Regions from separate parts of the Bacillus sp. 0209A genome, predicted to be linked through region 2. Evidence: a T-box and tRNA genes for the amino acid it is inferred to sense, from the RefSeq annotation. Region 2 holds a T-box; the other holds one or more tRNA genes.
What was found. A T-box is a leader RNA that pairs with one kind of tRNA and senses whether it is charged. The one in region 2 lies ahead of tyrS (tyrosine--tRNA ligase), so its partner is inferred to be a tRNA-Tyr.
Positions count from the first base shown of each region.

Region 1: it encodes a tRNA-Tyr, which carries the amino acid that the T-box ahead of tyrS (tyrosine--tRNA ligase) is inferred to sense. The anticodon was not compared.

Region 1 covers NZ_JBAIZV010000008.1:56,659-72,931, reverse strand. Annotated here, with positions in the region: gene V6D44_RS20010 (FecCD family ABC transporter permease) at 1-906, opposite strand, end outside; gene feuA (iron ABC transporter substrate-binding protein FeuA) at 925-1,878, opposite strand; gene btr (bacillibactin transport transcriptional regulator Btr) at 1,969-3,558, opposite strand; gene V6D44_RS19995 (exo-beta-N-acetylmuramidase NamZ family protein) at 3,745-4,989, opposite strand; gene V6D44_RS19990 (glycoside hydrolase family 3 protein) at 5,000-6,931, opposite strand; gene pbp4b (penicillin binding protein PBP4B) at 6,959-8,284, opposite strand; gene V6D44_RS19980 (PTS transporter subunit EIIC) at 8,340-9,707, opposite strand; gene V6D44_RS19975 (MurR/RpiR family transcriptional regulator) at 9,733-10,584, opposite strand; gene murQ (N-acetylmuramic acid 6-phosphate etherase) at 10,601-11,515, opposite strand; gene V6D44_RS19965 (GNAT family N-acetyltransferase) at 11,624-12,106, opposite strand; gene V6D44_RS19960 (DUF523 domain-containing protein) at 12,119-12,574, opposite strand; tRNA gene V6D44_RS19955 (tRNA-Glu) at 12,755-12,829, shown strand; tRNA gene V6D44_RS19950 (tRNA-Val) at 12,833-12,908, shown strand; tRNA gene V6D44_RS19945 (tRNA-Thr) at 12,913-12,985, shown strand; tRNA gene V6D44_RS19940 (tRNA-Tyr) at 13,003-13,087, shown strand; tRNA gene V6D44_RS19935 (tRNA-Gln) at 13,092-13,163, shown strand; gene sigW (RNA polymerase sigma factor SigW) at 13,392-13,955, shown strand; gene rsiW (anti-sigma-W factor RsiW) at 13,969-14,595, shown strand; gene cdaA (diadenylate cyclase CdaA) at 14,759-15,580, shown strand; gene cdaR (CdaA regulatory protein CdaR) at 15,573-16,273, shown strand, end outside.
Region 2 covers NZ_JBAIZV010000002.1:272,183-288,455, reverse strand. Annotated here, with positions in the region: gene V6D44_RS06665 (S8 family peptidase) at 1-726, shown strand, start outside; gene sacX (SacY negative regulator SacX) at 1,179-2,558, shown strand; gene sacY (transcription antiterminator SacY) at 2,613-3,455, shown strand; gene V6D44_RS06650 (glycosyltransferase family 8 protein) at 3,506-4,366, opposite strand; gene V6D44_RS06645 (YwaF family protein) at 4,477-5,190, opposite strand; gene ywaE (tyrZ transcriptional regulator YwaE) at 5,341-5,856, shown strand; T-box leader at 5,851-6,063, shown strand; gene tyrS (tyrosine--tRNA ligase) at 6,105-7,346, shown strand; gene V6D44_RS06630 (M28 family metallopeptidase) at 7,501-8,868, shown strand; gene ywaC (GTP pyrophosphokinase YwaC) at 8,894-9,526, opposite strand; gene V6D44_RS06620 (1,4-dihydroxy-2-naphthoate polyprenyltransferase) at 9,670-10,605, opposite strand; gene V6D44_RS06615 (teichoic acid D-Ala incorporation-associated protein DltX) at 11,052-11,201, shown strand; gene dltA (D-alanine--poly(phosphoribitol) ligase subunit DltA) at 11,219-12,730, shown strand; gene dltB (D-alanyl-lipoteichoic acid biosynthesis protein DltB) at 12,727-13,914, shown strand; gene dltC (D-alanine--poly(phosphoribitol) ligase subunit DltC) at 13,931-14,167, shown strand; gene dltD (D-alanyl-lipoteichoic acid biosynthesis protein DltD) at 14,167-15,345, shown strand; gene V6D44_RS06590 (SDR family oxidoreductase) at 15,434-16,192, shown strand.

The sequences.
Region 1 (16,273 bases), on a different contig from region 2:
ATTGATAAATCTGCTTGCGAGATCACATAAGGTTAAAAAGACTCCGCCCAAAATGCATGAACACGGAATCAGCCTGTTGTAATCGGAGCCGACAAGAAATCTTGTGATATGCGGAACAACCAATCCGACAAACGCAATTTTGCCGGCCAGCGCTACGGCACTGCCGGTTAAAATGATGACTGAAAGCATCGCCATGATTTTAATGTTTTTTTTCTTTTGTCCCAGACTTTTAGAAATGTCGTCGCCTAATGATACAGCAGTCACCTTTTTGCTGAGGGAAACAGCTATCACGATGCCGACCAGAAAAAACGGTGCGGCAAGCTTCAGAAAATCAGGACTCATTTGATGAATTCTGGCGCTGTACCAGAAACTGAGATCCTGCGATATTTGAAAATAAATCGACATGGCTGCTGATAAACTGCTAAGCAGCATGCTTGTAACTGTGCCGATAATGGCAAGCTGCACGGGGGAAAACCCGTTAGGCATCATGGCGGCAAGGCTGAATACTAGAACGGCTCCTAATGCTGAGCCGATAAAAGAGTAAATGATCATCTCAATGGAAGACGATTGCGGGAGCAGAACCATACAAAGCGTGATAATAAACGCGGAACCATCTGAAACGCCCATAATCGATGGCGAAGCTAAATAATTGCGCGTAATGCCTTGCATAAGGGCTCCAGAAACAGCAAGGGCTGCCCCTATGAGCAGAGCGCCGGCAGCCCTTGGAATCCGGGAATGCCATATAATTTGATGGTCTGTGTTTCCCGGATCGAAATGAATAAGAGATGTAAAAACAATATCTGTGCTTAGATGCTTTGCGCCATATAGGATCGAAAGCAGCAGCGACAGTGCAATAGCAAATGGAGAAGTAATCAATATGATACGTGTCCACTGTTTTGAATACATACAAAAACCTACTCTGAATTAGTTTTGTGTCAATTTTTCAGCAGCCGCTTTCAGGAAGCGGACTTTGCTCCAAGCTGTGCCGCCTTGTGCGAGAGGATCGACTGAGTTAACGTACACATGATCTTCTTTGACTGCTTTAAGGCTTTTCCAGATTGGATTTTTCTCTAAATCTTTTAATGCATCAGGTTTATCTGCATTTTCATCATCAGAAAATTGAACGAAGATATGGTCTGGATTCATTTCGCTTAATTTTTCTAATGAAATCAGTTCTTGCGCTTTTGCAGCTTTTACTTCGTCCGGCGCTTTAAGACCTAAATCACCATAAAGGGTGGAGTTGAAGTACACCTGTTCAGGGTAAATGTAAATGTTGCCTTGTCTGATTCTAATGACAAGCGCTTTTGAATCTTTTGCCTTTTCATTGATTTTTGTTTTTGTTTCTTTTAAATCCTGTTCATAGTCTGCAATGATTTTTTTCGCCTTTTTCTCTTTACCAGTCAGCTGGGCAAGGAGCATCATATTGTCCTTCCAGTTTGAAGAGATGTGAGAAACCGGGATTGTTGTGCCGGCTGTACTTATTTTTTGCAGTGTTTTTTCTGGGAACTTTGTTGAAGCAAGGATGACATCTGGCTTCATCTCAAGAATCTTTTCAATGTTTGGCTCCATTTTTTCTCCGGTTGGTTGGGCTTTGTCTGTGATGTCTTTGAACATTTCAGGGAATTTGCCGGAGAATGAAATCGCGCCTTGCGGATGAACGTCAAGCAGTTTCGCGTCTTCCATCGACTCAACGCTTCCCGTTATGGCAATTTTGTCTGTTGGTACAGTTACTTCATATGTTTTATCCAGGTATTCAATTTTCTTCTTCTCGGATGCTGTGCTGCTTGCCTTGCTTGCAGTTGATTCATTTTTGTTGCCGCAAGCTGCCGCTGTCAGCGCGAGAAGCAAGATTAATAAGGTAAGAGATATTTTTTTCATCTATAGAGCCTCCTGTTCAATTGATAACTATTATCAATTGGAATTATAGAGAATGAACGGATATAACGCCATGGACAAATTCCATATTTATCATGGACAATCACCGGATAGTAAAGAAATGGTTTGCTGAACAATCCGTTCATGGCCGCAAGCCGAGTATTCATTCCAAGGGTCAAAGGATAGAAGGTATACACGGTTATTCCGTACTGCGCTTAGGTTTTGCCATGCTTCTGTCTGCTGCAATTGCTGGTAATAAGCAATGGTTTCAGGCTCTTTAAATAGAAAAAGCATTAAGCAGTCAGCTTGGTAATTTGCGATATTTTCTACCGAAATCGCTTGCTCTGAAGGCGTGTCTTCCGTTTTTGCGGAGCTGAATTCTAAATCTCCAAAAAAGACTTCGCGGACGCTTCGATGATGTGCCAGATAAAAATTTTGCTTATGCAGCCTCAGAAAGAGAAAACGCTGCCTTTGGGCGTGCTGAAGTGTTTTTTTGGCGACCGCCGTCTGCTGGTCATAAGCCGCGAGCCACTTTTCTGCTTCGGACTCTTCCTTTAAGAATGAGGCGGTTTGCAGAAAGTGAGTTCTCCAGCTTTCTTCTGAAGGAAGATAAATGACTTCTGCGATGCGATTCAGATGATTTTTTTCTTCTTGAGAAATAGAATCCATGCTGAAAATCACATCTGGTTCGGCCTGAGATAACGTATTCAGGTTTTCTTCCCATTTTTCATTAAACCGGTATGCGCTGAGCTGGACGGGTATATCTGTCGAATAATGCTGATAGTAGTAAGACGTCCATTTTGGGTGGAGCGCGGCCGCAAACGGTATGTGATGAAGAGGGATGAGGTGGCCCATTGTGCCTCTTCCGTATGCGGCAATTTTTTTTCGTCGTTTTTTCATATAGCTTGTAGGTGAGCAGCCTGTATGCTTCTTAAAGATTCTGCTGAAATAAAATTCATCTTGATAGCCGGTTTGATGAGCGATTTCTTTCAATTTGCAGTTTGATCTTGCCATGAGCCGTTTTGCTCTGGTGATTCGCGTCTTTGTGATAAATTCTGTTACGCTTTGACCTGTCCTTTTTTTAAAGGTTTCGCTGTAGTGTTTGGCGCTGATCCCTGCCATTTGCGACAACTGGGCAAGTGTCATTTTTGTTTCTGCATGAGTTTCGATGTATTGTTTTGTTTTCTCGATTGCTGAGTGTGTATCCGTTAGATCAGATACACTGGCAGTCATGAGGTCATAAATCAGGCTTTGTACTTCAATCATGCATTTTAGGTGAGAAAGCTGAGACGATTCATTCCATAGCGCAGCAAGCTCTTGAAGCCGGGCTGCAAGGTTTTCGATATGTGATATATTCACAAGCTTCAGTTTGGCTAATTCCGTTTCTGTACATGGCGTTAAGATATCTCGTCCGGATTCCTTGATATAGCTTTGAATCCTGATCAGACAGGTATCTATATGTCCTTCGGCTGCAGGCGTAAAGCCGAAGGTTTCGTTAGGCGGACAAACATAAAGCGTCTTTTTTTGCAGAGGACTGATGCTTGTTCCGATCGAAATATGGCCGTTTCCTTTGACATGAAAGATCAGTACGAATGAATCGGCTAATTGCTGTTCTGAGAAGAGATCACTTGTTTTTTTAAGATATTCAATTTGTATGGGATAATAAATCACTGTATTTTGCAAGAGTAGACCACCTTTTCAGAAACTTCAATTGATAATCATTTTCAATAAGATTGTACCAAATAAATGAAAGTTTTCCTATATAAAGCGGGTGGGATTTTGTCATAAAAAAACCCTTACTCCCGTTTGAAAGTAAGGGTCTTTTGTTCGGTAAGAATATGTTACACGTGTAACATACGAAGCTTACGTCTAATAGATGAGATGCTTTTTTCTTGTTTTACTGAATTGTTTGAGTGGTTTTTCATAGCGATCTATGATGTCATCTATAGAAGTGCCATTTTTAATTTCTGTTTTGATCCAACCGTTGCCTGCCAGTTTATCAAATGAACCTGTTGCTAGGAACTCAAAATCCTCAGGATAGAGGTCGTGTATTGTTTTAATGAGTGAAAGGCCTGTTCTAACCGCTTCAAACTTTTTTCGGTCTGTCACATAGAGCTGAACACCGTGGCAAAGCATTCCCTGATGTTTAGAAAATGTCGGCGTAAAGGAAGCTGCCCTGAATGTGACGCCTGGCAGATGGAGTCTGTTTAATGTTTCTGCAAGTTCTGTGCTTTTGATAAAGGGAGCCCCAATCAATTCGAATGGCTTTGTTGTCCCCCGCCCTTCGGATATATTTGTTCCTTCAATCAGTCCGGTTGCAGGATATACAAATGTGCTCTCTACCGTCGGCATGTTAGGTGATGGGAGGACGAAAGGCAGTCTGGTGCCGTCAAAATCCATTTTCCGTTTCCAGTGTTTCATTTTTACCACTGTCAGTTCGGCATCAATGTCAAATTCCTTGTTGAACAGCAAAGCCAATTCGCCTATTGTCATTCCGTGCTTTAGCGGAATGGGATACAGTCCGACAAATGAGGCGTACTCAGGCTCTAAGACTGGTCCTTCAATATGATCCCCGCCTTGAGGATTCGGTCGGTCCAGCACCATAAAAGGAATGCCATTTTCTTTAGCGGCTTCCATAGCGTATGCCATTGTATAAATGTACGTGTAGTAACGGGTCCCGACATCCTGAATGTCAAACATAAGAACATCGACATTTTTCAGCATCTCTGGAGTCGGTTTCCTCGTTTTTCCGTAGAGGCTGTATACGGGAATCCCGGTTTTTTCGTCAATGTAAGAGCCTACTTTGTCTCCCGCCTGAGCATCGCCGCGGACGCCGTGCTCTGGGCCGAATAAAGCTGTCAGTTTAATATCAGGGTTTTCGTGAAGAATATCGACACTGCTTTTCAGAGATGCGTTTACGCCGGTTGGATTGGTGATTAATCCGATTCGTTTTCCTTTGAGCTGTTTTTTATAAACTGGCAAAAGCGTGTCTATGCCGGTCTGGACTTTAGGTTTTTTAGCCGTTTGATTCTTGGCATCGGGTGATGCTGAGGCGGCTGTTATCGTTCCAAACATGATGAGCCCTGTGAGAAAAGCAAATATTGTTTTTCTCATGAGTTCCTCCTTATGAAAACGGTTTTCCCGTTTTGATATTTAATCCGTAGCCATATGGATAAAGGATGTCTCCCGGTTTCGTGACTGACGGAATGTCAACTGGGAGTGTGCCTTTAGGTTTTGCCTGACCGAATATCGCCATAACTCCAGCGGGAATATTAGGTTGAAGATAACGGCCATTCGCGTATCCTTTAAAGCCATAGACAGCAATGAGCGCCTTCGCTTCCTCAAAATTGGCAGCATCATATGGGTTGCGCAGGCTCATTAAGACAAATGGCTTGTTGTGCTGCAGTGCGGCTTTCATGACAACTCTCGGAAATACAGTGGTCCATTTGCTTGAATCTGATATGGTGTCGTCGATGACACCGTCGTTGACGACAGGGTCATTTTTCACGACGTAGGAGCCGGTAATGATATAATCAGCCTCTTTTACTTGTTTTTCATGCTTGGCATTAAATATTTGGTTGGCAAAATTAATTTTGCTGAGGGACACGGGTTTGATTTTCTTTCGCTTGATGAGATCACGAATGGTTTGTTCAATTGAAGCGGTTTGTTCTTCGTAAGGCGCGATAATTAAGATTCTGCTGTCTTTTTTAGGTTTGAACGGCAAGGTGCGCTGTTCATTTTTTAAAACGGTCACTGCTTTTTCGGCTATATTTTTCTCTGCTTTCAAGTGACGCTTGCTTCCTACGATTTTCTGGGCTTTGGCTATTTTTTCTTTTATGCTGTCGTCATGTCGAGCTGGATACATACCGCGTTTTATTTTCAGGGAAATGATTCTTTCAACCGATTTGTTGATTTGTTGTACAGGAATGTCACCGTTGTTCACGGCTGATTTTAAAGCTTGAATAACACGGGCGAATTTCTGTTCTTCTTTCAGAGAAGTAACTGAGGCAGGCATTAATGCAATATCGACGCCCGCTTTTACAGCCATGACCACAGCCTCTTCCTGTCCGAAATGATCTGCGATTGCTTTCATATTGAGGGCATCGGTAACGATGACGCCGTCAAATCCCATTTCCTGACGAAGAAGACCGGTCATCACCTTTTTCGAGAGTGTAGCCGGAACCAGAATGTCCGATCCATCGAGTTTGCTTTTGTATGTGGTGCCATCAAAGGCAGGAAATTGAACGTGAGCTGTCATCACCATATCAGCACCGGCATCAATGGCTCTTTGAAAAGGATAGAGCTCGATCTCACGAAGGCGTTCTTGGCTATGGGGAACGAGAGGCAGTCCGTAATGGCTGTCAACGTCCGTGTCTCCATGTCCCGGGAAATGTTTGAGGGCAGAGGCTATATCTTGCCGCTGCAAACCTTTCATCGTGTATAAACCGAGTCGTGCTGTCAGTTCTCGATTGGAGCTGAATGACCGTACGCCGATGACCGGATTATCAGGATTATTATTAATGTCCATAACAGGGCTGAAATCTGTATTAATGCCTAAGGCTGAAAGCTCTTTTCCAATGATGCTGCCAGTCTGATAGGCATTGATTCTGCTTCTGGCTGCACCCAGTGCCATATTCCCCGGGAAATTAGTCCCCTCCCCTAATCTTGTTACAATGCCCCCTTCCTGATCAATACTTAGCATGAGAGGGATTTTGGGGCTGGCTTTTTGGTAAGCGTCTGTCAATTGAACAGTTTGTTTTGTTGTTTTTACATTTTCCGCAAAAAGGATGACGCCGCCGAATTGATATTTCTTGATGAGGCTAGCGACTTCCTTATTCATTTCTGTAAAGGCTTGTGGAGAAGACTCGCCCTCCTTTTGCCAATTTCTGAAATCAGGCATCAGCATCTGGCCGAGTTTTTCATCTAACGTCATGCGATTGACAAGCTGCTTGGCGTTGGGTGAGCTGTTGGATGAAGCAGCTTTTGCTTGGCCGGCGCCGAGAAAACATGAAAGAAAGAGAACGGCTGAAAGGATAAGCGGAAAGACAGGTTTCATAGAAACTTCCTCCTATCGTCGAATCATTTATTCCATCGCTTCATAAATCGCGGTAATGACGCTCCCGTAACTGCCTGTTGGAAATTGATCACCCTCAAACACGTTAGGATTTTCCTCTGGATCAGCAACTGGCGAATGCTTTTTGTTTGTTAACAATGCGATGCCTAAATGGTAAGTTGGATCAATGATCGTAACTGTCCCTGTCCAGCCGGTATGCCCGTAAGCACTTTCGCTGGCATAGGAGCCAAACATCCATTCCATGCTTTTACTGCCGTTTCGCCGCCAGCCAAGAGCGTATGTTGGGTCTGTTGCTGAAGGTGCCGTGAACAGGCCGGCTGTTTTCTGATCAAATAAAGAAACGCTTCGGTATGATCCTTTGTTTAGCATGACTTGCAGCAGAATGGCCATATCATCTGCATTTGAGAACAATCCGGCATGTCCGGACACGCCTCCCATTGAGTAAAATGCTTTTTCGTCATGCACTTCTCCTTGCAGCGTATCTGTACGGATGTTAGGGAAATGAATAAAGCCGTCCCGCGTATTGCCCATACGTTCAGTCGCTGCGAACTGCTTCGGTTTAAATCCTTTTTGCAACGGATTGTATAAGGTATGCTTCAGCCCCAACGGCTTGTAAAGTTCTTGCTCCGCATATACATCAAGCGGTTTACCGGTGAGATTTTCGACAATACTGCCGAGGAGCATATATCCTATGTCGCTGTATACGTGTTTTGTCCCTGTTTCATAATCGAGCGGAATTTTCGTTAAATATTCAATCGTTTTATTCCGGTCCTGAGAATAGTACATACCGGCTTTTTCCGGTGAGTAAAAGTAAAAGCTTGCGGGAAGTCCTGATTGGTGCTGCAGGACATCGATGACACGAATTTTGTTTTTTCCTTTTATGAGGTCTCCCGGCTTCTCCTTGAAATCAGGCAAATAAGCAGAAACCTTCTCATAGACGTCGAGTTTTCCTTGGCTGACTAAGCGCTGTAATGCAAAATTCGTTGCATACATTTTTGTATTTGAGGCCAAGTCAAACATCGTGTGGTTTTTCATTTTAACTGGGCGGCGCAGCAGCTCTGATCCTTCGTACTTTTTACTGTAGCCGTACGCTTCTTTTTTAATGATGCGGCCGTCCTTCACGATAACAAGAACGGCGCCTGGAAATCCTGCTTCAACATCCCGTTCTATCATCCGATCAACCTTCCTTAGTTTCTTCGACAAGAATTGTACAGTTTCTGAATTTATGGTTTTCGGCTCAATTTGGTTGTCTGCTGTTTGCGCGAAGGTTTCATTCGACACCAATATAGAAAAGGTTAAAATGGCACTGAATAAGGAAAGTGTCTTTGTTTTCATAGGCTTGCTCCTTTCCATGCTTCTATCCCGTTACTATCCCAAAAACAGAAACCATTTAATAGAACTGAGAAGCCATTTCATCTTTATATCCGAACGCGTAGGTCAATAAAAAGCCGGCCGCGTAGGAAATAAAGAGTCCGATGATATATAGGATAATTTGCGAAGACAGGACGAGAAAGGAAAGCGGCAGCCCGGAGACACCAATGGCAATGGTGGCTACCTGAAAATATGCTTGAAAAGCGCCGCCGATTCCGGCCCCTAAGCATGCTGTTAAAAACGGACGTCCAAGTGGCAGCGTAACTCCGAAGATTAGCGGTTCACCAATGCCGAGAAACCCTGGGGGGAGCCCGCCGGCGATCGCTTTTCTTAATGTTGTTTTTTTTGTTTTGACAAAGATGGCAAAGGCCGCACCTACCTGTCCCGCGCCTCCCATCGCCAGAATCGGGAGCAGAGGATCATTTCCAATTGAATTGATCAGTTCCATGTGCACAGGCGTCAAGCCTTGATGCAGTCCGGTCACGACGAGAGGAAGGAAGGTTGCGCCCAAAATAAAGCCTGCAGCGATGCCGCCGATGTCCAGGATGGACAGAAGGCCGGATGTAATGGCATCAGAAATGAAGCCGCCTAAAGGCATAAATAAAACATACGTTACGATTCCGGTGATTAACAGTGAAACGGTTGGAGTGACAATGATATCAAGTGATTGAGGAATAAAACGACGGATAAATTGTTCGGTGTAAGCGATGAATATGGCTGCGAAAAGAACTCCGATCAGCCCTCCCCTGCCCGGAAGAAGCTGTTCTCCGAATAAAACGATCTTTGCGATCTCCGGATTCAAAATCAAGATCCCCGCCAGAGCACCAAGAGCGGGTGTTCCGCCAAATTCTTTCGATGCGTTAATACCGACGAGAATGCCGAGATAAGTGAACAGCCCGGAGCCGATGACTGTCAAGATAATAGCGACTTGTGATTCTGCAGAGAGCCATTCGGCTTGAATGATTGCTTTGGTAATCCCAGTAATTAAACCGGAAGCGACGAGTGCGGGAATTAGCGGGATAAAGACGCTGGCAATTTTACGTAAGAAAAGCTTAAATGGAGTGGCGTTTTTTCGGTTTATATCGGCTTTCTTTTTGGCAGCTGCATCTTTGACATCGATATCTTCTTCTGCTGACACAAGCTTTGAGAAAGCGGCTGTGACATGATTGACGATTCCTGCTCCAAGGATGATTTGGATGGTTTCAGCTTCGACGACCCCCAATACGCCGTCAAGCTCTCTTAAAGCGTGAGCATCTGTATTGCTTTCATCGTAAGGCGTAATACGCAGGCGCGTCATGCAATGCGTATACGAGGAAATATTGGATTTTCCTCCGCATAGCTCAAGGATTTTCTTTGCGAGATGATGGTAGTTATTTTCTTTGCTCATCAAAACCCCTCCTCATCAAGATGCCTTATTTTTTTCTCATAGATTTTATGGCTGCTCTCGTTTTATCGATATATCCGGTTGTTTCTTCGTACCGCTCAGCCGCCATGCCTAAAAACAAAACATCAATCATAAAAAGCTGGGCGAGGCGGGAGGAAGTGGCTGCACTTCGAATCAGGGCTTCATTGGAGTGTGCCGTGTGCAACGGGACATCAGCCAGCGCGGAGACTGATGTCTGACTGAATTGTGTGAGGCTGATCGTTTTGATGCTTTTTTCCTTAGCCATCGTGAGCAGCTCAATGATTTCCTGCGTCTCTCCCGAAAACGAAATAGCGAATACGATGTCATCCTTATCTGCATTTGCGATTAATGATGCCACAAGATGAGTGTCTGTGAACGCGGTTGCTAGTTTATGAATGCGAAGCCACTTTTGCTGGGCGTCCTTGGCGACAATGCCGGAAGCCCCGACGCCGATAAAATGCACAGTATGTGCTTGGAGAAGCAGAGAAACCGCTCGTTCAAGCTCTTTATAGTCCATCAGGTCTGAGGTGTCTTGAATGGCTTGAATGGCATTGCCGGCCGCTTTTTCAGAAATGGAGGACAGCGGTTCGTGGGGCGCAATGTCCCGGTAGCCTTGAACAGCAGGCTTTGCCAGATCGCCTGCTACTCTCATTTTTAAATCTTGAAAACCCTTTAGTCCGAGTGATTTGCAGAGCCTGATGACGGCAGCATCACTTGAATTGGCTAAGGTGCTTATTTCGCTGACAGTGTTTTCTATTGCCCTGTGGGGATGAGTTAGGATGTAATCCGCAAGTTTACGCTCGGATGGAGGGAGCTTGTGCTTCATTGATTGGATGATCGCTAAACCGCCTGTTGCCATGCTCGTTCTCTCCTTATCATGAATGGTAGTTTTCGATTGCTTTGTCTATAAAACCGTTTGCTTCCTCAAGCAATGTTTGAGCTTTTTCTTGATCTGTGCTTGTTTTGAGCATGAGGATTGCCGTTTTGACGTGATCATTGGCTTGTTCCAGTGTATGTCTGGCTGTGTCGTATGAAGCGTTAGTAAGGCTTTGGATGATGCTGATGGCTCGTTCTTTTAGTTTCTTATTGCTGACGTTGACGTCTACCATCAAGTTTTCGTAAACCTTGCCGATTTTGACCATTACTGCGGTGGATATCATGTTTAGAATCATTTTATGAGCGGTTGCGGCTTTCATACGTGTTGATCCTGTAATGGCCTCAGGGCCAACAACAACCTCAATGCTGTGATCCGCTTCCTTGCTGATGGCGGAATTTTCATTGCAGGTAAGGGCGATGGCGTGTGCTCCTACTTTACGGGCGTATGTGAGGGCGCCTGCGGCATAAGGTGTGCGGCCGCTTGCTGCAATGGCAATGACTGTGTCGTTTGACGTAAGCTGTATGTTTTTTAAATCTTCGGCTCCTGCTTCTTCACTGTCTTCAATGCCCTCTGCTGCTTGCAAAAATGCTTTGGGGCCTCCAGCCATAATTCCGATGACCTGATCCGGGCTTACGCTGTAGGTGGGAGGACATTCAACAGCATCCATGACACCGAGTCTGCCGCTTGTGCCGGCGCCTGTGTATATGAGCCGGCCACCATTTTGAAACGAGTTGTATGCGCAGTCTACAGCTGTTTTGATATCAGGGAGAACCTGCTGAACGGCGGCAGCGACTTTCAAATCTTCGTTGTTGATCATCTTGAGGATGCCGAGAGTGTTTGTTTTGTGGATTTCCGCTGTTTGGCTATTGCGTGATTCTGTTGTAAGCCGGTGAAGGTTTAATAGTTCTGACATGAGGATGCCCCCTGTTTTAAAATGATGTATCTTACTATTCAGTATATTCACTTCCGTTATGATATTTCAACTGGGTTTTATATTTTTGAAATTTTATTTCACCCGAGACTATAGGAAATAATGAAGAATCAGCTGTTCTCCAAGCGGCCCGATTTTTCGCCGTCCTTTATCTAGGAACCCGCTTTTCATATAAAGGTGTTTTGCGCGTGTGTTTAGGTGATTGACGGCCAAAATGATTTCATCGCACCATGGAAAATAACTGCTCACAAACGAGGGAAGCTGAAGCATTGCTTTTTTTGCATAGCCTTTTCCATGATGTACAGCGTTTAAAGACAGGGAGCTGAGCAGTAAAGCAAATGGATTGCTAGTATAGGGAGCAAGCGTTTCTTTTGATGTATGTAAAATGAAAAAGCCGACTGGCAGATTGTCATTTAAGATGACAGCCGGATACCGGTCCTGTATGCCTAAGGCCTGAGTCAGCACCTCTTTGGGGAGAGAGGTAAAGCGCTTGTCATCGTTGTTTAGGGTAAATGATTGAAGTTCCGGCGAATGTTCAGGTTTATAGAAGGATAAAGAAATGTCTTGAGTCATGGGGTGCCCTCCTTACAATATGTCGTCTAACTGGTTTTCTGAAATGACACGGCAGCCCGCTTGTTTTAGCAGTGCGGCGGTCACTCCGCTGCCGGCGATTTTTTTGCCAGTGAATGTGCCGTTATAAATGAAATTGCTTCCGCACGATGGACTGTTTTCTTTCAATATGACAGCGGATGCATTGATTGCTTTTGCGTAAGCTAATGTTTTAGCGGCGCCTTTCATATATAACTCTGTTACATCTTCTCCTGAGGCTGTCACGATTTTAGCGGTTCCATTGAGAACATCCTCGCCGGTGCCTCCGATGATTTCTGCAGGCTCACGGGGAGTGGAAAAGCCGCCGAGAAGCTCAGGACAAGCCATGACTGCTTTATTTTCATCGATGAGTTTTCTGATTTTCTCTGATGCGGCGTGAGAGCCGTTGTATCTGCATTCAATGCCTCCAAGGCAAGAACTGACTAGAATCATATTGGTTTCTCCTCTCTTGCTTCGCTTGTCTCTATCATAAAATAAATGACTAATGTTGGGAGGCTTTTTCAGTTAAAAAAGGAGTTAAAAAGTTTGAAAATAAAAAATTTAATTTTTCTCTTTACAAACAGGGGGTAACCTGTATATAATAACTTTTGTCAGCTCGACGAGAACACAAACGGCCCGTTGGTCAAGCGGTTAAGACACCGCCCTTTCACGGCGGTAACACGGGTTCGAATCCCGTACGGGTCACCATTTGGAGGATTAGCTCAGCTGGGAGAGCATCTGCCTTACAAGCAGAGGGTCGGCGGTTCGAGCCCGTCATCCTCCACCATCTTGCCGGTGTAGCTCAATTGGTAGAGCAACTGACTTGTAATCAGTAGGTTGGGGGTTCAAGTCCTCTTGCCGGCACTGTCTTTGCAAAATACGGAGGGGTAGCGAAGTGGCTAAACGCGGCGGACTGTAAATCCGCTCCCTCAGGGTTCGGCAGTTCGAATCTGCCCCCCTCCACCATTATTGGGCTATAGCCAAGCGGTAAGGCAACGGACTTTGACTCCGTCATGCGTTGGTTCGAATCCAGCTAGCCCAGTCACAGACACCTTTGACCAAAAGGTGTCTTTTTTATTTTGTGAAAATCATTCCAACTTCTAACTATTCAGTCTGTATAATAATTTTAAAAATATGTTAAGGTAGTTTATTCACGAATTACCATCTACACCCTGCCAAAAATTTGTTAAACTTATTTTATAAAAAATTGAAACCTTTTAAAACGAAGCTCGTATACATACAGACCGGTGAAGGCAGAGGTTAGATAAATATGGAAATGATGATTAAAAAGAGAATTAAGCAAGTCAAAAAAGGCGACCAAAATGCATTTGCGGACATCGTAGATATTTACAAGGATAAAATTTATCAGCTTTGCTACCGTATGCTTGGCAATGTGCATGAGGCAGAGGATATTGCACAGGAGGCTTTCATCAGGGCGTACGTTAATATCGACAGTTTTGATATTAACCGGAAATTTTCAACTTGGCTTTATCGAATCGCGACCAATTTGACTATTGACCGCATTCGCAAAAAGAAGCCGGATTATTACCTCGATGCAGAGGTGGCTGGTACGGAAGGCTTGACCATGTATTCGCAAATCGCCGCAGACGGAGTTTTGCCAGAAGATGAAGTAGTGTCGCTGGAGCTCTCAAACACGATTCAGCAGAAAATTTTAAAGCTTCCTGACAAATACAGAACAGTTATCGTATTAAAGTATATTGACGAACTCTCATTAATTGAAATCGGCGAGATTCTAAACATTCCTGTGGGGACTGTGAAAACGCGGATTCACAGAGGCAGAGAGGCTCTTCGAAAACAATTAAGGGATCTTTAAGTGGGGTGATGAAATGAGCTGTCCTGAACAAATTGTGCAGCTTATGCATATGCATCTTGATGGAGATATCCTTCCAAAAGATGAACACGTATTAAATGAACATCTTGAGACATGCGAGAAATGCAGAAAGCATTTTTATGAGATGGAAAAATCTATAGCACTCGTCCGGAGCACATCGCATGTCGAAGCCCCCGCGGATTTTACCGCTAATGTCATGGCTAAATTGCCTAAGGAGAAGAAAAGAGCTTCTGTGAAAAGGTGGTTCAGAACCCATCCTGTTATCGCAGCTGCTGCGGTATTCATCATTTTGATGGGCGGAGGTTTTTTAAACAGCTGGCATAATGACCACAACTTCAGCGTGTCTAAGCAGCCGAATCTTGTGGTGCAGAACCATACTGTGATCGTGCCTGAAGGTGAGACGGTCAAAGGTGATGTCACTGTCAAAAACGGCAAGCTGATTATTAAAGGCAAAATAGACGGGGATGTAACCGTCGTAAATGGCGAAAAGTATATGGCCTCTGCTGGACAAGTCACCGGTCAGATTGAAGAAATCAATCAATTATTTGACTGGACATGGTATAAATTGAAGTCTGCGGGGAAAAGTGTACTCAATGCATTAAAACCGAACGAAAAAGAGTAAAGCGTGTCAGTTGCTTTGCTCTTTTTTTTTACGGGCTGTAAGAGCTGGCGCATTTCACTTGCCGAATCGAAATGTGGTATAATGGGCTCGCTATGTTAAGTACATATGCGTAACACGTAAAACACAAAAATACGAAATGACTGAAATCTTGGAGGACGAGGAAATGGCTTTTGAGGATATCCCTTTTTTGCAGTACCTCGGCAATGCCGTTGATATTCTCCTTGTTTGGTATGTGATATATAAACTTATTATGGTCATACGTGGCACGAAAGCGGTTCAGCTGTTAAAAGGAATTGTCGTGATCGTGCTTGTCCGTATGGCCAGCCAATATTTGGGCCTCGGCACGCTTCAATGGCTGATGGACCAAGCAATAACATGGGGATTTTTAGCAATTATTATTATTTTTCAGCCTGAGCTGAGAAGAGCGCTTGAACAGCTTGGCCGGGGCCGCTTTTTCTCAAGAAGCGGCACGCCTGTGGAGGAAGCGCAGCAGAAAACGATTGAGGCAATCACAAAAGCGATCAATTATATGGCGAAACGCCGTATAGGCGCCCTGTTGACCATTGAGCGGGACACTGGAATGGGCGATTATATTGAGACAGGCATACCATTGAATGCCAAAGTCAGCTCTGAGCTGCTGATCAATATTTTTATCCCGAACACCCCGCTTCATGACGGTGCTGTGATTATGAAGAATAATGAAATTGCCGCTGCCGCCTGCTATCTGCCGCTTTCGGAAAGCCCGTTTATTTCAAAAGAACTGGGTACGCGGCACAGAGCGGCTGTCGGTATCAGTGAAGTGACAGACAGTTTGACGATTATTGTGTCTGAAGAGACCGGCGGCGTCAGTGTGGCAAAGAACGGCGACCTTCACAGAGAGCTGACCGAAGAAGCGCTGAAAGAAATGCTTGAAGCCGAGTTTAAGAAAAACACCAAAGACACTTCTTCTAACCGCTGGTATTGGAGGGGCAAGAAAAATGGATAAATTCTTAAACAATCGCTGGGCTGTGAAAATTATTGCTCTGCTTTTCGCGCTCTTGCTTTATGTGGCGGTCAACAGCAATCAAGCACCGACTCCGAAAAAACCGGGTGAATCTTTCTTTCCGACATCAACAATTGATGAGGCAACACTGACCGACATTCCGGTCAAAGCGTATTACGATGATGAAAACTACGTCGTGACGGGTGTTCCGCAAACGGTTAATGTCACGATAAAAGGCTCGACAAGTGCCGTGAAAAAGGCTAGACAGACCAAGAATTTTGAAATATATGCCGACATGGAAAATTTAAAAACCGGCACACATAAGGTTGAGCTAAAGGCCAAAAACGTGTCGGATGGGCTGACAATCTCAATCAATCCGTCTGTTACGACAGTTACGATTCAAGAACGGATGACCAAAAGCTTTCCCGTAGAAGTGGAGTACTACAATAAAAGCAAGATGAAAAAAGGCTATTCTCCGGAGCAGCCGATTGTCAGTCCGAAAAATGTGCAGATTACCGGATCTAAAGATGTGATTGATCATATTTCTCTTGTGAAAGCTTCAGTGAACCTGGAAAACGCAGATGAAACGATTGAAAAAGAGGCAAAAGTGACTGTCTATGATAAGGACGGAAACGCGCTTCCTGTGGACGTGGAGCCCTCGGTCATCAAGATTACCGTTCCGGTGACAAGCCCAAG
Region 2 (16,273 bases):
GATATCGACAAAGCGAGAAAACTCGTCAGCCAGCTGCCGAATTCTAACGCCAAAACGGCCCTGCAAAAAAGACTGGATAAAGTACAGTCATTCAGAAATGTAAAAGATGCGAAAGACAAAGTCGTAAAAGCTCAAAAATATAAAACTCAGCAAACCGTTGATACAGCACAAGCTGCCATTAACAAGCTGCCAAACGGAACAGACAAAAAGAACCTGCAAAAACGCTTAAACCAAGTAAAACGCTATATCGCATCAAAGCAGGCGAAAGAGAAAGTGGCGAAAGCGGAAAAAAGCAAAAAGAAAACAGATGTTAACAGCGCACAATCAGCAGTCAGCAAGCTGCCGGCAGGTTCAGAAAAAACGTCCCTGCAGAAGCGCCTTGCCAAAGTAAAAAGCACCAATTTGAAAACGGCGAAGCAATCCGTATCTGCAGCAGAAAAGAAATCAACTCATGCCAATGCGGCAAAAGCACAATCAGCCGTCAATCAGCTTCAATCAGGCAAGGACAAAACGTCATTGCAAAAACGGTTAGACAAAGTGAAGAAAAAAGCGGCCGCAGCCGAAGTGAAAAAAGTTGAAACTGCCAAAGCAAAAGTGAAGAAAGCGGAAAAAGCCAAAACGAAAAAAGCAAAGACATCCGCTCAGTCTGCAGTGAATCAATTACAAAAATCCAATGAAAAAACAAAGCTGCAAAAACGGTTAAATGCCGTCAAACCGAAAAAGTAACCAAAAAGCCTTTAAGACTTGTATTCTAGGTTTTAAAGGTTTTTTCCATTGCAAGAACATCACACACAACCATTTTCCCATACACCGCGCAGGCTTTTCCTACTATTGCTATCCAGCCATGAACAGCATAAAATGTACGTTATTACAGTTATCGCCACATATGGAGGGATTGTGACTGGTCAGCAGGCAAGACCCAATGATGTAAAGGGAGTATTAGTGCCTAATAAACAGGGCATTTTTTACCCTTCTTTTCGTGTTGGGCTCATAACGGCGCCATGGACAACCCCTATTCCTATTTTCATGCTCCGTCACCGACGCGGGCATTTTTTGTTGTCCCTGCTCATTTTGTCATTTTGAGCCGGTATTTCTCACTTTTTTCATTTTGATTGTCAACTTTTCATTTGATACGATGAACAAGCCGACTTTTCTGCAGCAAAGGAGGTTTTGATTGCTTGCAAAAAGAGATTGCAAAAGAATTATTTCTCCTCACAGGAGGAAAAAGCAATATTATCAGCATCAGCCATTGTACGACCCGTCTTCGTTTTGAGGTAAAAGACGAGACGAAAATCGATATACATGCCATTGAACATCTACAAGGTGTGCAGGGCACCTTTTTCCGATATGGGTTATTCCAGATTATCTTCGGAGCAGGCGTCGTCAACAAAATATATAAAGAAGTCGTTCAAGTGTGGGAGGCCGCGCCTTCTGAGGAGCCTGTTCAACAGAAAAAGGCCAGCCGGAAGCTGACCCCTGTCGCAGCATTCGCGAAAACGCTGTCCGATATTTTTGTGCCGATTATCCCGGCAATCACAGCAAGCGGCCTGCTCATGGGGCTGATTGGCATGATTAAGGTGTTTCACTGGTTTGCAGCCGGCAGCCCTTGGATCAAAATGCTCGACCTCGTGTCCAGCACAGCCTTTATTTTGCTGCCGATTTTGGTTGGCTTCAGTGCCGCACGGCAATTTGGCAGCAATCCCTATTTAGGGGCAGTGTTAGCAGGGCTCTTGACGCATCCCGATCTTCTGGACCCGTCTATGCTCGGCAGCAAAACCCCTGCTTCCTTAGACATATGGGGGCTTCATATTCCAATGATGGGCTATCAAGGCTCCATTATCCCGATTCTTCTTTCCGTTTATGTCATGAGCAGAATTGAGAAGCTACTAAAATGGATTGTGCCGAAGTCGCTTGATGTCATCATCATTCCTTTTATTACAGTCATGGTGACAGGATGCCTCGCACTGATTGTCATGAATCCCGCCGCTTCCATCATCGGCCAGATCATGACACAGTCGATTGTCTATATTTATGATCACGCCGGCATTGCCGCAGGTGCCCTATTCGGCGGCATCTACTCCACTGTCGTTCTATCTGGCTTGCATCATAGCTTTTATGCGATTGAAGCAACGCTGCTTGCTGACCCGCATGTCGGTGTGAACTTTTTAGTGCCGATATGGTCGATGGCGAATGTGGCCCAAGGCGGAGCGGGACTTGCGGTCTTTTTCAAAACGAAACAATCAAGCCTGAAAAAAATTGCGCTCCCCGCTGCCCTCACCGCGTTTTTAGGCATAGTGGAGCCCATTGTGTTCGGGGTAAATGTCAAACTGATCCGTCCCTTTATCGGAGCTGCCATCGGCGGCGCTATTGGCGGAGCATACGTGGTTGCGGTACATGTCGTGTCGAATTCCTACGGGCTGACAGGCATTCCGATGATTTCAATCGTGCTGCCGTTCGGCGCCGCCAATTTTGTTCATTATATGATCGGTTTTTTGATCGCGGCCGTCTCTGCTTTTATAGCTACATTGTTTCTCGGGTTTAAAGAAGAGACAGAATAACTGGATTTATTCGTTTTCATTCATAAAACGGGGGATGAAAGGACAAAAAAAGCTATGAAAATTAAAAGAATCTTAAATCATAATGCTATCGTCGTAAAGGATCAAAGTGAAGAGAAGATTCTCTTAGGTGCAGGAATTGCGTTCGACAAAAAGAAAAATGATATTGTCGATCCGTCAAAAATAGAAAAAACCTTTGTCAGAAAAGACACAGCTGACTATAAGCAGTTCGAAGAGATTTTAGAAACATTGCCGGAAGACCATATTCAGATTTCCGAGCAAATTATCTCCCATGCCGAAAAAGAGCTGAACATTAAAATCAACGAGCGCATACACGTCGCTTTTTCAGACCATCTTTCCTTTGCGATCGAACGCCTGAGCAATGGAATGGTGATCAAAAATCCGCTGCTGAATGAAATCAAAGTCCTTTATCCCAAGGAATTTCAGATCGGCTTGTGGGCCAGAGCGCTGATTAAAGATAAACTGGGGATACACATTCCTGATGATGAAATCGGCAATATCGCCATGCATATCCACACAGCAAGAAACAATGCCGGTGATATGACACAGACGCTTGATATTACAACTATGATCCGTGATATCATTGAGATTATTGAAATTCAGCTATCAATCAATATTGTAGAAGATACCATTTCTTATGAGCGGCTTGTGACCCATCTCCGCTTTGCGATCCAGCATATAAAAGCGGGCGAATCCATTTACGAGCTGGACGCAGAAATGATCGACATTATTAAAGAGAAGTTTAAGGATGCATTCCTGTGTGCCCTAAGCATCGGTACATTTGTGAAGAAGGAATACGGCTTTGTGTTTCCTGAAAAAGAATTATGCTATATCGCCATGCATATTCAGCGATTTTACCAACGGTCAGTCGCACGCTGAGGCAAAATAAAAACGCTTTTGAGATCATCAAAAGCGTTTTTATATTCAGTTTATTGGTTGATCGCCGGATTGCTGATTGTATTCCACTTCGTATACGACATGTAATGGAAATACTGGTCGCGATACGGGTGTTTTGTATTGGAATTCCAAGGCTTTTCTCCGCCGCAGAAGTGGACAATGGCCGGGTTCTCTCTCGTTTCTCTATAAAGCTTCTGGCCTGACAGCGTCGCAGGCGTTTTTTGTTTTAATATGATATAAGTTTGAGCGTTCCAGCGCGGGTGAAGTTCATACCACTGATCATACAAGATCGCATTCAGCGCATCTTGGTCGTGAAGCACAAGAAAGTCTTCAGACGGGTTTTCATTGATAAAGTTGATGACTTTTTCAGTGATGTTTTGCTTTCTCCAAGAATCAAAATCAATAATCATCATACCTGAGTTAAAATACTTCCCTGTATCACTGACGTTCATTTCTTTCAGGCGTTCATGCTGCCCCGCATCCTCAACTGCAGCGACCGTATATGGCGCAATATCCAAATCCCACAGTTTCGAAATATCTTCCAGAATAATTGCATCACAATCGATATAAATCATTCGTTTGATACTCTCATCCTTAATTAAGTCAGGAATTGAGATGCGGTAATACGCCGCTTTTGTAATATGGCTGCTTTCCACCGCATGTTCATACATGTTGGCATCCACTTCTAAAAATTCAATCGGCACGCCGAATTTCAATGTGGTTTCTTCCAGCCTTTTTTTGTTATCAGGCTCGATTCCTCCATCAATCACATATAGCTTTACTTCTCTGTTCTGGTCCATATTTGTCAATAAAGAAACGAACATTCCACCTAAATGACGAGCATAATTATCATCAGCGCATGACACGATATGCATAATTTCATCTTTCTTCAATGGTATTCATCTCCCTTTGTGTTGTACAAGTTACATTCCCGATTTCAGAAAATTAAACACTATTCATCAATACTTTTTTAGACAGAATGTGCTATACAACAAAAAAGGCGTCATGTTTTAAACCTGCGATAAAGCCAATAAAGAATGTAAAAGCATGCGATCGTAATGGCTTCAGCCGAGGCGATATACCACGGCCACGGCCCGAGAACATCCAAAAGAGAAGAGCCCCCCGGTTTTTTCGTCAAATACATATAATTCGCGCCAAGCCAGCGATCAAGCAAATAAATGCAGACCCCGTACACATTGACAATGAGGACGGTCACCCACAAAGAACGCTGTCTGAGCCTGTACGTCCCAATTACCGTCATCAGCAGGCAGGAGAGAAACACAGATCCGTGCGAAATAAAAAAGAGGATATATCGGATATGCGGAAAAGAAAACATACCGAGATCAGGAGTGGCAAGAGCCTGAATCGAACTGCCGATGCCGACAAAGTATAAAAATACAAACAGCTTCCTGCTTTTGGTCACCAGCATAATGGCCGACAAATACACCGACAGGTCACTAAGCTGGAGAGGCAATGAAGTCCGCACCGACCACCTGCCCGCGGCGATCATCCATATTTGATAACCGATTTGCGAGCCAAGCAGCAGAAACACAAACAAATAGCGCAAAAACTGGCTGAGTTTAGGCCGCTTGACCGTCTGGCGGAACAAAAACAACAGAATGGCCAAGACGGCGATCACTGCTAATGTCACCACATGCTCTGCTGAAAAAAGGTGAAACGGATCATGTTTATAGACGGCTTGAACATATTTTTGCAAGATGGCACCCCCGTTTGCGAGTTTTTGTTTATTTTGGTGTTGTGGGGGCCTTTTTTATTCAACCGATATATAGGCTTGAAGTTCAAATCGGTCTCTGTTACAATTCATTTCATAGCTAATGATTCTGATAATTTAAGGCAGGCCTAAAAAATGGAACGTTCCTATCAACATCAGCAGCTTCGGAAAGAAGAACATGACACACTTTCTAAGCTTAAACAAATGCCCGTTGAGTCACTCAACCTGGAAGCCATATCGATTGCGACGAACCTGTATCGGTCTGCGCAAAAGCTCCGTGTCAAAATGGAGACTGAGGTTCTTTCTTCCTATAGCCTTTCTTGGACCGCTTTCTCCATCCTTTATGATCTATGGGTATGGGGGGCGCTCGAAACGAGAAAAATTGCTGAGCTGTCAGGCATTTCAACAGCTACAGCAAGCAACGTGATCAAAACGCTCGAAAGAAAGAATTTTTGCAGCAAAAGCATCGACACAAGAGATCGACGGCTCGTGTTTGTCTCCATCACCGATTCCGGAAAACAAGCGATCGAAGAGCTCTACCCGGAGTTTCACAAAGGGGAAACAGAGCTCATTGCGGGTATGACGAAGAACGAACAGAAAACATTGACAGAGCTGCTTAGAAAGGTAGCTGACAATCTTCATACAACATAAGCTTTGACGGGAATCCAGTAGCGTTTTGTCTCCCTGTTTCAGAGAGCCGGCGGAAGGTGCGAGCCGGCGCACAGGCAACCGTGAATTACCTCCCCGAGCTTTCTTTGTGAACCTTAGTAGCAAAGAACGGGAAACCGTTATTCGAATGAGCGGAAGACGATGTCTTCAACCAGGGTGGTACCGCGTGCATTGAGCCACGTCCCTTTTCGGGATGGGCTCTTTTTTGTGTTTCTAAAAAAGGAGGAAGAATCATGAAAACATTTGAGCAGCTCACAGCAGCACAGCAAAAAGAAGTCGAAAGACAGCTTCAGCTATACATGACTGGCGCCCATGAGGTCATACCGCCGGAGGAATTAAAGGCCAAGCTCGTCAAATCCGTTTTCACAGGCACACCGCTTAAAATTAAGCTCGGATTAGATCCGTCTGCACCGGATGTACATTTGGGCCATACAGTTGTGTTAAACAAGCTTCGCCAATTTCAAGAAAACGGCCACATTGTCCAGCTGTTAATAGGGGATTTCACAGGAAAAATCGGTGATCCGACCGGAAAATCGGCAGCCAGAAAGCAGCTGACTGATGAAGAAGTTCAGCACAACGCCAAAACATACTTTGAGCAATTCGGGAAAGTTCTGGATCCAGAAAAAATCGAGCTTCACTACAACTCGAAATGGCTGAAAACATTGAATCTGGAAGATGTCATTGAATTGGCAGGCAAAATAACGGTAGCCCGCCTGATGGAACGCGACGATTTTGAAGAACGAATTGCCATGCAAAAACCGATCTCGCTTCATGAATTCTTTTACCCGTTGATGCAGGGATACGATTCCGTCGTTCTCGAAAGCGATATTGAATTAGGCGGGACAGACCAGCATTTCAATGTGCTGATGGGGCGGCATTTCCAAGAACGATACAACAAAGAAAAACAAGTCGTCATCCTTATGCCGCTTTTGGAAGGCTTAGACGGGGTTGAAAAAATGTCGAAGTCAAAAAATAACTACATCGGCATTGATGAACATCCAAATGACATGTACGGAAAAACGATGTCACTGCCCGACAGCCTGATGAAAAAGTACATCCAATTGGCAACGGACTTAGAGCTTGAGGAGAAAAAACAGCTCGTGAAAGACCTAGAAAACGGCGCCGTTCATCCGCGGGATGCCAAAATGCTTTTAGCCAAAACAATCGTCCGAATGTATCACGGAGCCGAAGCGGCTGAAGCTGCCGAACACTCGTTTAAAACAGTCTTTCAGGAAAACAGCCTGCCTGATGATATTCCGGCTGTCCAATGGGAAGGTGAGAAAACATTATCGATTGTCGATCTGCTGGTCACATTAGAGCTCCTCTCTTCGAAGAGCGAGGCACGCCGCATGATTCAAAACGGCGGTGTCCGAATTGACGGAGAGAAAATAACAGATATTCACGCCAATGCGGAGATAAAGGAGAATATGATCATCCAAGTCGGCAAACGCAAGTTTTTAAAACTCCAATAGATTGATATCCCAAAACGCTTATGACCCTTCATTCATAAGCGTTTTTTTACAGGTATTAAGCACTGTCTTTTCAAAAACGCTCTCCTTTTTGCAGGAAATTCCCTTAGCATCCCGAAATATTCCCCATCCATACATTAGGGGAGGTTTCTTTTTGATGAGAAAACTTTTAACTGTCATGACGATGGCCGTTTTAACTGCCGGTACGATTCTCATGCCGGCACAGAGTGTCACCCCTGCCGCCCGCGCTGTTCAAATATCAGATAACGAGCGGGAGCTTCCATTTCACGCAAAGCGTGCGTACTCAACCATTTCTCAGCTTAGTGAAACAATTGGCCCCAGAATAGCCGGAACTGCCGCTGAAAAAAAGAGTGCCCTTTTGATCGCTTCATCCTTGAGAAAATTAAAGTTTGATGTGAAGGTTCAACGATTCGGTATTCCTGACCGGCTTGAGGGAACGCTTTCTTCAGAAGGACACGATATTCTTCTCCGAGCGGCATCCGGCTCAGCCCCTACAGAAGAAAAAGGGCTGACAGCTCCGCTTTACAATGCCGGATTGGGCTATCCAAAGGACTTCACCGCTGACGCCAAGGGCAAAATCGCTTTGATTTCCAGAGGAGACCTTACATTTTACGAGAAAGCGAAAAATGCCCAAACCGCCGGAGCCAAGGCTGTCATCATTTATAACAACAAAGAAAGCCTCGTGCCTGTGACGCCAAACCTGTCAGGCAATGAAGTCGGCATTCCCGTCGTCGGAATTAAAAAAGAAGACGGCGAAACCCTTACCCAGCAAAAAGAAGCAACCTTAAACCTAAAAGCAATCACAAACCAGACCTCCCAGAACATCATCGGGATCAAAAAACCAAAGAACATCAAAGATCCAGAGATCGTCTACGTGACGGCCCATTACGACAGTGTTCCTTTTTCCCCCGGGGCAAATGACAACGGCTCAGGAACCTCTGTCATGCTGGAAATGGCGCGCGTCTTAAAAAGCCTTCCTTCCGACAAAGAAATCCGCTTTATCGCTTTCGGCGCTGAAGAACTTGGCCTGCTCGGCTCATCATATTATGTAGATCATCTATCGGAAAAAGAGTTGAAACGAAGTGAAGTGAACTTCAACTTAGACATGGTCGGCACAAGCTGGGAGAATGCGTCTGAGCTGTATGTCAACACATTGGACGGCCAATCTAACGCTGTTTGGGAATCCAGCCAGACGGCCGCTGAAAACATTGGGTTTGACAGCCTGTCTCTGACACAGGGAGGATCGTCTGATCATGTGCCGTTCCACGAAGCCGGCATTGATTCAGCCAACTTTATTTGGGGAGATCCGGAAACCGAAGAAGTTGAGCCGTGGTATCACACCCCTGAAGACTCGATCGAACATGTCAGCAAAGAACGCCTTCAGCAGGCCGGCGATCTTGTGACAAACGCTGTCTATCAGGCTGTGAAAAAAGAGAAGAAAGCGAAAACCATTAAGAAACAAATGAAGGCGAAAGCCCCTGACATTTATGAAGATATTCAATAAAAAAGACGGCACTTTGCCGTCTTTTCTAATCCACTTCTTTCTTAATCCCCAGCATTTTCTCATCTAAATAATGGGCGATCTCCGCGGCTTCCTTCAGCTCATCTGTTAATGGCTTAGGAACGTCATTGTTCAATTTATAGTAAATTTTATGCTCAAGACTCGCCCAAAAATCCATCGCGATCGTCCGAATTTGAATTTCCGCTTTGACGTATTCCACACGGTTCGTTAAATTCACAGGCATCTCAATGATTAAATGCAGGCTTCGGTAGCCGTTCGGTTTTGGCGTCTGGATATAATCCTTTACCTTTATGATTCGCAGGTCATCATGCTGCTTTAAGACATTCACGACATTATAAATATCCGAAATAAAGGAGCAAATGATGCGAACACCGGCAATGTCGTGGATGTGCTCTTTCATTTCCTTCGTCGTAATCTCGCAGCCCTTTCTCATTAACTTATTCACGATGCTTTCAAAGCTTTTGACACGGGATTTCGTATGTTCAATCGGGTTGTGTCCGTGAATGAGGTTATATTCCTGGCTGATAATTGAGAACTTTGTATCCAGAGCATCAAGCGCAAATTTATAAACTAATAATTCATTTTTCCAATCTTCCATTACCATTTTTAAATCGTCCATATGTGTTACAGATAAATCCATTTTCGTCATCTCCTTTAACGGATCTTTATCCGCTGTCCATGTACTAGACGGCCCTGCTTCCAGTATGGTTCTATGAATTTTTTTACAAAATGCGGTCGAATGTAACAAAAAAAGACCGCACGAAAAACAAGCGGTCTTTCTTTTTACCGGAAGTAACTGATCAATAACCCGATCGAGAGCAGGAATCCGAAAAATGTATTCGTTTGGGCTGTTGATTTCATTGCGACAATCATATTCATCGGCAATTCTTTTTGGACGAAGCCCTTCACTGCCTGAACCGGCTTAGGCACGCTCAAAAAGACGACAAACAGCCACGGGCTTGCGGCACCGGTGATGACCAAGCCGACAACCCAGATATAAGCGACAGCAAACGACGCAGCTAAGACCGTGACAGCTCCCTTATGCCCCATCAAAATCGCTAATGTTTTGCGTCCGCCTTTTTTGTCCTCTTCAATGTCGCGAATGTTGTTCGACAGGTTAATCGCACCGACAAGTATCGCAATCGGGATCGAAATCAAAATGCTTTGCAAATTGATTTTATCTGTCTGAATGAAAAACGAAATCAGCACAAACACCGAACCCATACAAATGCCTGAGAATAACTCACCGAACGGCGTGTATGCAATCGGCAGCGGCCCGCCTGTATACAGGTAGCCGATCGCCATGCCGACAAGGCCGATCAGAGCCAGCCACCAGCTGCTGCTCGCGCAAATATAGACGCCGAGTAAAATGGCAATCCCATATGATACAAGGGCTAATTGCAAAATCGTGATCGGCTTCATTCCGTGGCGTACAATCGCACCTCCGATTCCGACAGATTCTGCTGTATCTAACCCGCGTTTAAAATCGTAGTATTCATTAAATAAGTTCGTCGCAATCTGGATCCATAAGCAAGAAAACAGCATAGCCAGAAACAGCAGCAGATCAACCTTCACATAAAACATCGCCAAAACCGTTCCGAGCAGCACAGGCACAAACGATGCGGTTAACGTATGAGGACGGGTTAACTGCCAAAGGATCTGCCCCATGCTTTCTTTTTCCGGCGCTGTCTGACCCTCACCCTTATTTGTTTGGTTCATCTTCCTCTTCCTTTCTATTAAAAGGCTTACTTTTTTCAGCCGGCAGCTTTGATAAAAACTCCTTTTGCTTCCTTATCTATCATAATGACTTCTCCCCCATTTCACAAGATACCGCAAGAAGGCGTTTTCTTTCTTATTATACGCTTTCCGCCCCGATTTCATCAGTTTTCTGCTTTCACCTGAACGAACAAATACAGAAAATTTTTTTTAAGTGCATTACGCTTTTTAAAAGTTAAAAAGATCATTTTTACTCCTTCTACCTTTACCTTTTATAATGAATCAGCCTCAGACAATTCATTCTTGCCCTAGCGGGTATAAAGATTCATTTTCAATAGCAAAATGCCGATATATTTATTTGAGGAGTTTAGGGAAAAAATGAAACTTTTTGAGCATCTAATCGTCAAATACTCATGTGATTGTCGAAAAAACGGGAAAGGATTTTTGATATGCTGCAATTGATGAAACAGCTGTATGAAAAGCCCGCTGTCAAGTGGACATGTCATACAGGTTTTTATTTGATAATACTGCTTGTTTTGTTTTTTATGTATGGTTTTCACACCGCGAACACCGGTTCATATATTTATAACGATTTCTAATTGGAGAGAGAATAAAGATGAAACTTTTACATGCTATTCAAACACATGCGGAATCTTATCCGCAAACCGTTGTCTTCCGCTCTCAAGGCCAGTCGCTCACGTATCAGGAATTATGGGAGCAGTCTGACCGTGCGGCTGCCGCGATCCAACAACGCATTTCCGGGGAAAAGAAAGCCCCTATCCTTGTGTACGGCCATATGGAGCCGCACATGATCGTTTCCTTCTTGGGAAGTGTCAAAGCGGGACATCCTTATATTCCAGTTGATCTGTCGATTCCGTCCGAGCGGATCGCGAAAATTATCGAAAGCTCTGGAGCAGAATTGTTAATCCATGCTGCCGGACTTTCAATTGATGCAGACAGCTACCAGATTCAGACGGTTTCAGCAGAAGAACTGCTGGAAAACGAAGACGGCTCTGTCAGCCAAGGTCAATGGGTCAAGGAACACGAAACGTTTTATATCATTTACACTTCCGGAAGCACAGGAAATCCGAAAGGCGTGCAGATTTCCGCCGCGAATCTTCAAAGCTTCACAGACTGGATTTGTGCAGATTTTCCAGTCAGCGGAGGAAAAACATTTTTAAACCAAGCGCCGTTTTCATTTGATTTATCTGTCATGGACCTTTATCCGTGCCTTCAATCAGGCGGGACTTTACACTGCGTGACAAAGGATGCTGTGAATAAGCCGAAAATCTTATTCGAAGAGCTGAAGAAGTCCGGGCTGAATGTGTGGACATCAACGCCTTCCTTTGTGCAGATGTGCCTGATGGACCCGGGTTTTTCACAGGACCTGCTGCCTCATGCGGACACATTTATGTTCTGTGGAGAGGTACTCCCGGTTTCTGTTGCAAAAGCGCTGCTTGAGCGTTTTCCGAAAGCAAACCTCTTTAATACGTACGGTCCGACCGAAGCAACAGTGGCTGTCACATCTGTTGAAATTACGGATGACGTCATAAGCCGCAACGAATCGCTTCCCGTCGGGTTCGCTAAGCCAGATATGAACATTTTCATTATGGACGAACAGGGACAGCCGCTTCCTGATGGAGAAAAAGGAGAGATCGTCATTGCAGGGCCGAGCGTAAGCCGAGGCTACCTTGGCGAACCTGAACTGACGGATAAAGCGTTTTTCTCTTATGAAGGGCAGTGGGCATACCGGACTGGCGATGCCGGCTATATCCAAGATGGTCAGATTTTCTGCCAAGGACGTTTGGATTTCCAAATTAAACTTCACGGCTACCGAATGGAGCTCGAGGAAATCGAGGTCCATGTCAGACAGTCTCAGTACGTTCGCTCTGCTGTCGTGATTCCGTATCAGCCAAACGAAACAGTTGAGTACCTGATCGCCGCTATTGTGCCTGAGGAGCATGAGTTCCAGAAGGAATTCCAGCTGACAAGCGCCATTAAAAAAGAGCTTGCCGCTTCCCTTCCGGCATATATGATCCCGAGAAAATTCATTTACCAGGATCACATTCAAATGACGGCTAACGGCAAAATTGACCGGAAACGCATCGGCGAAGAGGTTCTTGTATGACGCCTTACAGCTCGTTTTTATTCTTTATACTGCTTGGCATTCTTCTTCTGCCGACGATCATTCTCGGCCTGAACGGAAAAAGATTTCAAGCATACAACATGTTCATATCTATCATTATATTAGCTTTAATTTTTTCGCACGACGTACACGGGGTCATCGCCCTGTGTCTGTTTACGATATGGCAGGTGCTTTTGATCAGCGGCTACTTGGCGTACAGGCAGAAAGCGAATAGCGGCTTTGTCTTTTGCGGGGCTGTTATCGCATCGATTCTGCCTTTATTCTTGTCAAAAATATGGCCGTTTCTTTCACACCCGCAGCCGCACCACCCGCCACATAATCTGATCAGCTTTTTAGGGATTTCGTATTTAACCTTTAAAGGCGTTCAGCTGATTATGGAAGCAAGAGACGGTCTGTTGAAGGAACAGCTGCCGCTGCACCGCCTGCTGTATTTTATCCTGTTTTTCCCGACGATTTCCTCCGGCCCGATCGACAGATACCGCCGGTTCGTCAAGGATGAACAGAAGGCTTGGACGAAAGAAGAATACGCCGATCTATTGTATACAGGGATTCATAAAATCTTTATCGGTTTCCTGTACAAGTTTATTATCGGCTACGCCATCAACACGTACTTCATCATGAATCTTCCCGCGATCACGCACAATAAGATTCTTGGGAACCTCCTGTACATGTACGGCTACAGCATGTATTTATTTTTTGATTTCGCCGGCTACACGATGTTTGCCGTCGGGGTCAGCTATATAATGGGCATTAAATCACCTGAAAACTTTAATAAACCGTTTATCAGTAAAAATATTAAAGATTTCTGGAACCGCTGGCATATGTCTCTGTCATTTTGGTTCAGAGATTATGTGTTTATGAGATTTGTATTTTGGATGACAAAGAAAAAGTGGATCAAAAACCGTATGGCCGTCTCAAACATCGGGTATTTCCTGCTGTTTATGCTGATGGGGGTTTGGCACGGGCTTGCGCCGCAATATATCATCTACGGCCTCTATCACGCCGTGCTGATGACGTGTTACAACTTTTTCGAGAAGTGGAATAAGAAATACAAATGGCTGCCGTCCAACCGCTGGACAACCGCTCTTGCGATTGTGATCACATTCCACTTCGTTTGCTTCGGATTTTATATTTTCTCAGGAAAACTATTTCATCACCACCATTAAAGGAGATTAGAAAGCTATGGAATTTAAACAAGAGGTATTAGACGTTTTAGCAGAGGTTTGCCAGGATGACATCGTAAAGGAAAATCCTGATATTGAAATTTTTGAAGAAGGTTTGCTTGATTCTTTTGGAACAGTAGAATTGCTGCTTGCGATTGAAAACCGTTTTGATATTTTAGTGCCGATCACTGAGTTTGACCGGGATATATGGAATACACCTAACAACATTGTAAATCAGCTGTCTGAGTTGAAATAATGAAAAAGCGTTTTTTCGGTCCAATTATTTTGGCGTTTATTCTTTTCGCAGGCGCCATCGCAATTCCATCTTCATGGCTGACAGGCTTCATCACCGATAAGCGGGTGAAAGAATCAGCAACAGCCTTGAACCCAAGTATGTTTCAAGGGCTTTATTTACAAGACCAGATGCTCAAAGATCCGGCATATCTTCCGATTTACGGGTCATCTGAGCTTTCCCGGCTGGACGAGTTCCACCCATCTAACTATTTTCAGGTGAACAATGAGGGGTTCACGCCATACCTTGTCGGCAAAGGCGGATCACAGTCATTGATTCATTCTTTAAACTTCGCTGCCCATATGGATCAGTTGAAGGGCAAAAAAATCGTATTCATCGTGTCTCCGCAATGGTTTATTAAGCGCGGGTCTGATGAACAGCATTTCGCGCCGAACTATTCCGCGCTGCAAGGGCTTGATTTGGCGTTTAACGAGCAGGTCGACCCCGATGTGAAAAAGAAAATGATGAAACGCATGCTGCGCTTTAAGGCCGTGCAAAACGATGAGATTCTTTCCGAGCTGTACAAAGCAATCGTAAACGGGCAGACGTGGAAAGTGAACGCGCTGAAGCCGGCGGCAAAAGTGTATTACAGCATGCTGGAAAAGAAAGACCTGTATTATTCAGCGACGGAATCATCCGGTCCAAAGCGGCATATCTCACAGGCAGTAAAGGATAAGTCATGGGCTGAATTAAATAAACTCGCAGAACAATCCGGCAAACGCCACTCCGGGTCTAACGATTTTCACATCGACAACCCTGTTTATAAAAAGCTAAAGCCGAAAGTGCCTAAGCTGAAAGGGAAAAACAAAGGAAAATCGTATGCGGTGTCACCGGAATACGGTGATTTCGAGCTGATGCTTGATATCCTGAAGGATGCGGGAGCAGAGCCTATGTTTGTCACTATTCCTGTTAACGGAAAATGGTACGACTACACAGGCTTCCCGAAAAAAGGCCGCACTGACTATTACCAAAAGGTGAATAAACAGATTAAAGCGAAGGGCTTCCAGGTTGCTGATTTTTCTGGGCATGAACATGACCCGTACTTCATGAAAGATACCATTCACATCGGCTGGAAAGGCTGGGTGTATGTCGATAAAGCGATTGACGAATTTTATAGAACCGGAAAAGTCACTTCATCCTGAGCATCCCATAGGACGCGGCTGCATATTTCCTGCTAAGATTTGAAATAGTAAAGGAATCACAGCCAACTGAATTAGAGGTGTTACATCCATGAAGATGACAGGCAATACAGTTTTAATCACAGGCGGTTCCGCGGGCATCGGGCTTGAACTGGCCAAGCGGCTTTTGGAACTCGGCAGTGAAGTCATCATTTGCGGACGCAGCGAAGCGCGTCTCAAGGAAGCGAAACAGCAGCTCCCAAACATCCATACGAAGCAATGTGATGTTGCAGACCGTTCGCAGCGGAAAGCTTTGTTTGAATGGGCTCTAAAGGAATTTCCGGAGCTGAATGTTCTCGTCAACAACGCGGGCATTCAAAAGGAAATCGACTTTGCCAAAGGGACTGAGGAGCTTTTTGTGGACGGAGATGAAATTGAACTTAATTTCCAAGCGCCTGTCCATTTATCAGCCCTTTTCACACCTCATTTGATGAAGCAATCCGAGGCGGCAATTGTTCAGGTCACGTCGGGGCTTGCGTTTAACCCGTTAGCTGTTTATCCAGTGTACTGCGCAACAAAAGCGGCGCTGCACTCGTTCTCGCTTACGCTCAGACACCAACTCCGCGATACGAGCGTGGAAGTGATTGAAATGGCGCCTCCTATGGTGGACACGGGATTAAACCAAAAGTCACGCGATAAACAAGGCCTGACGTACCGCGGCATTTCAGCTGAAGAATATGTTCAATATTTCTTGGACGGCTTGAAAGAAGGCAAACAAGAGATTACAAATGAACGTGTTGAAGGTCTTCGTAATGCCACTCGCGCCGATTATGACAGGGTGTTCGAACAAATGAACATGCAGGAGAATTAATTTCTCCTGCTTTTTTCTTATGAATTTCTTACAAATTTGAGCAAACCTATTGCGAATATTTGTTGAAGGTATACAATAGAA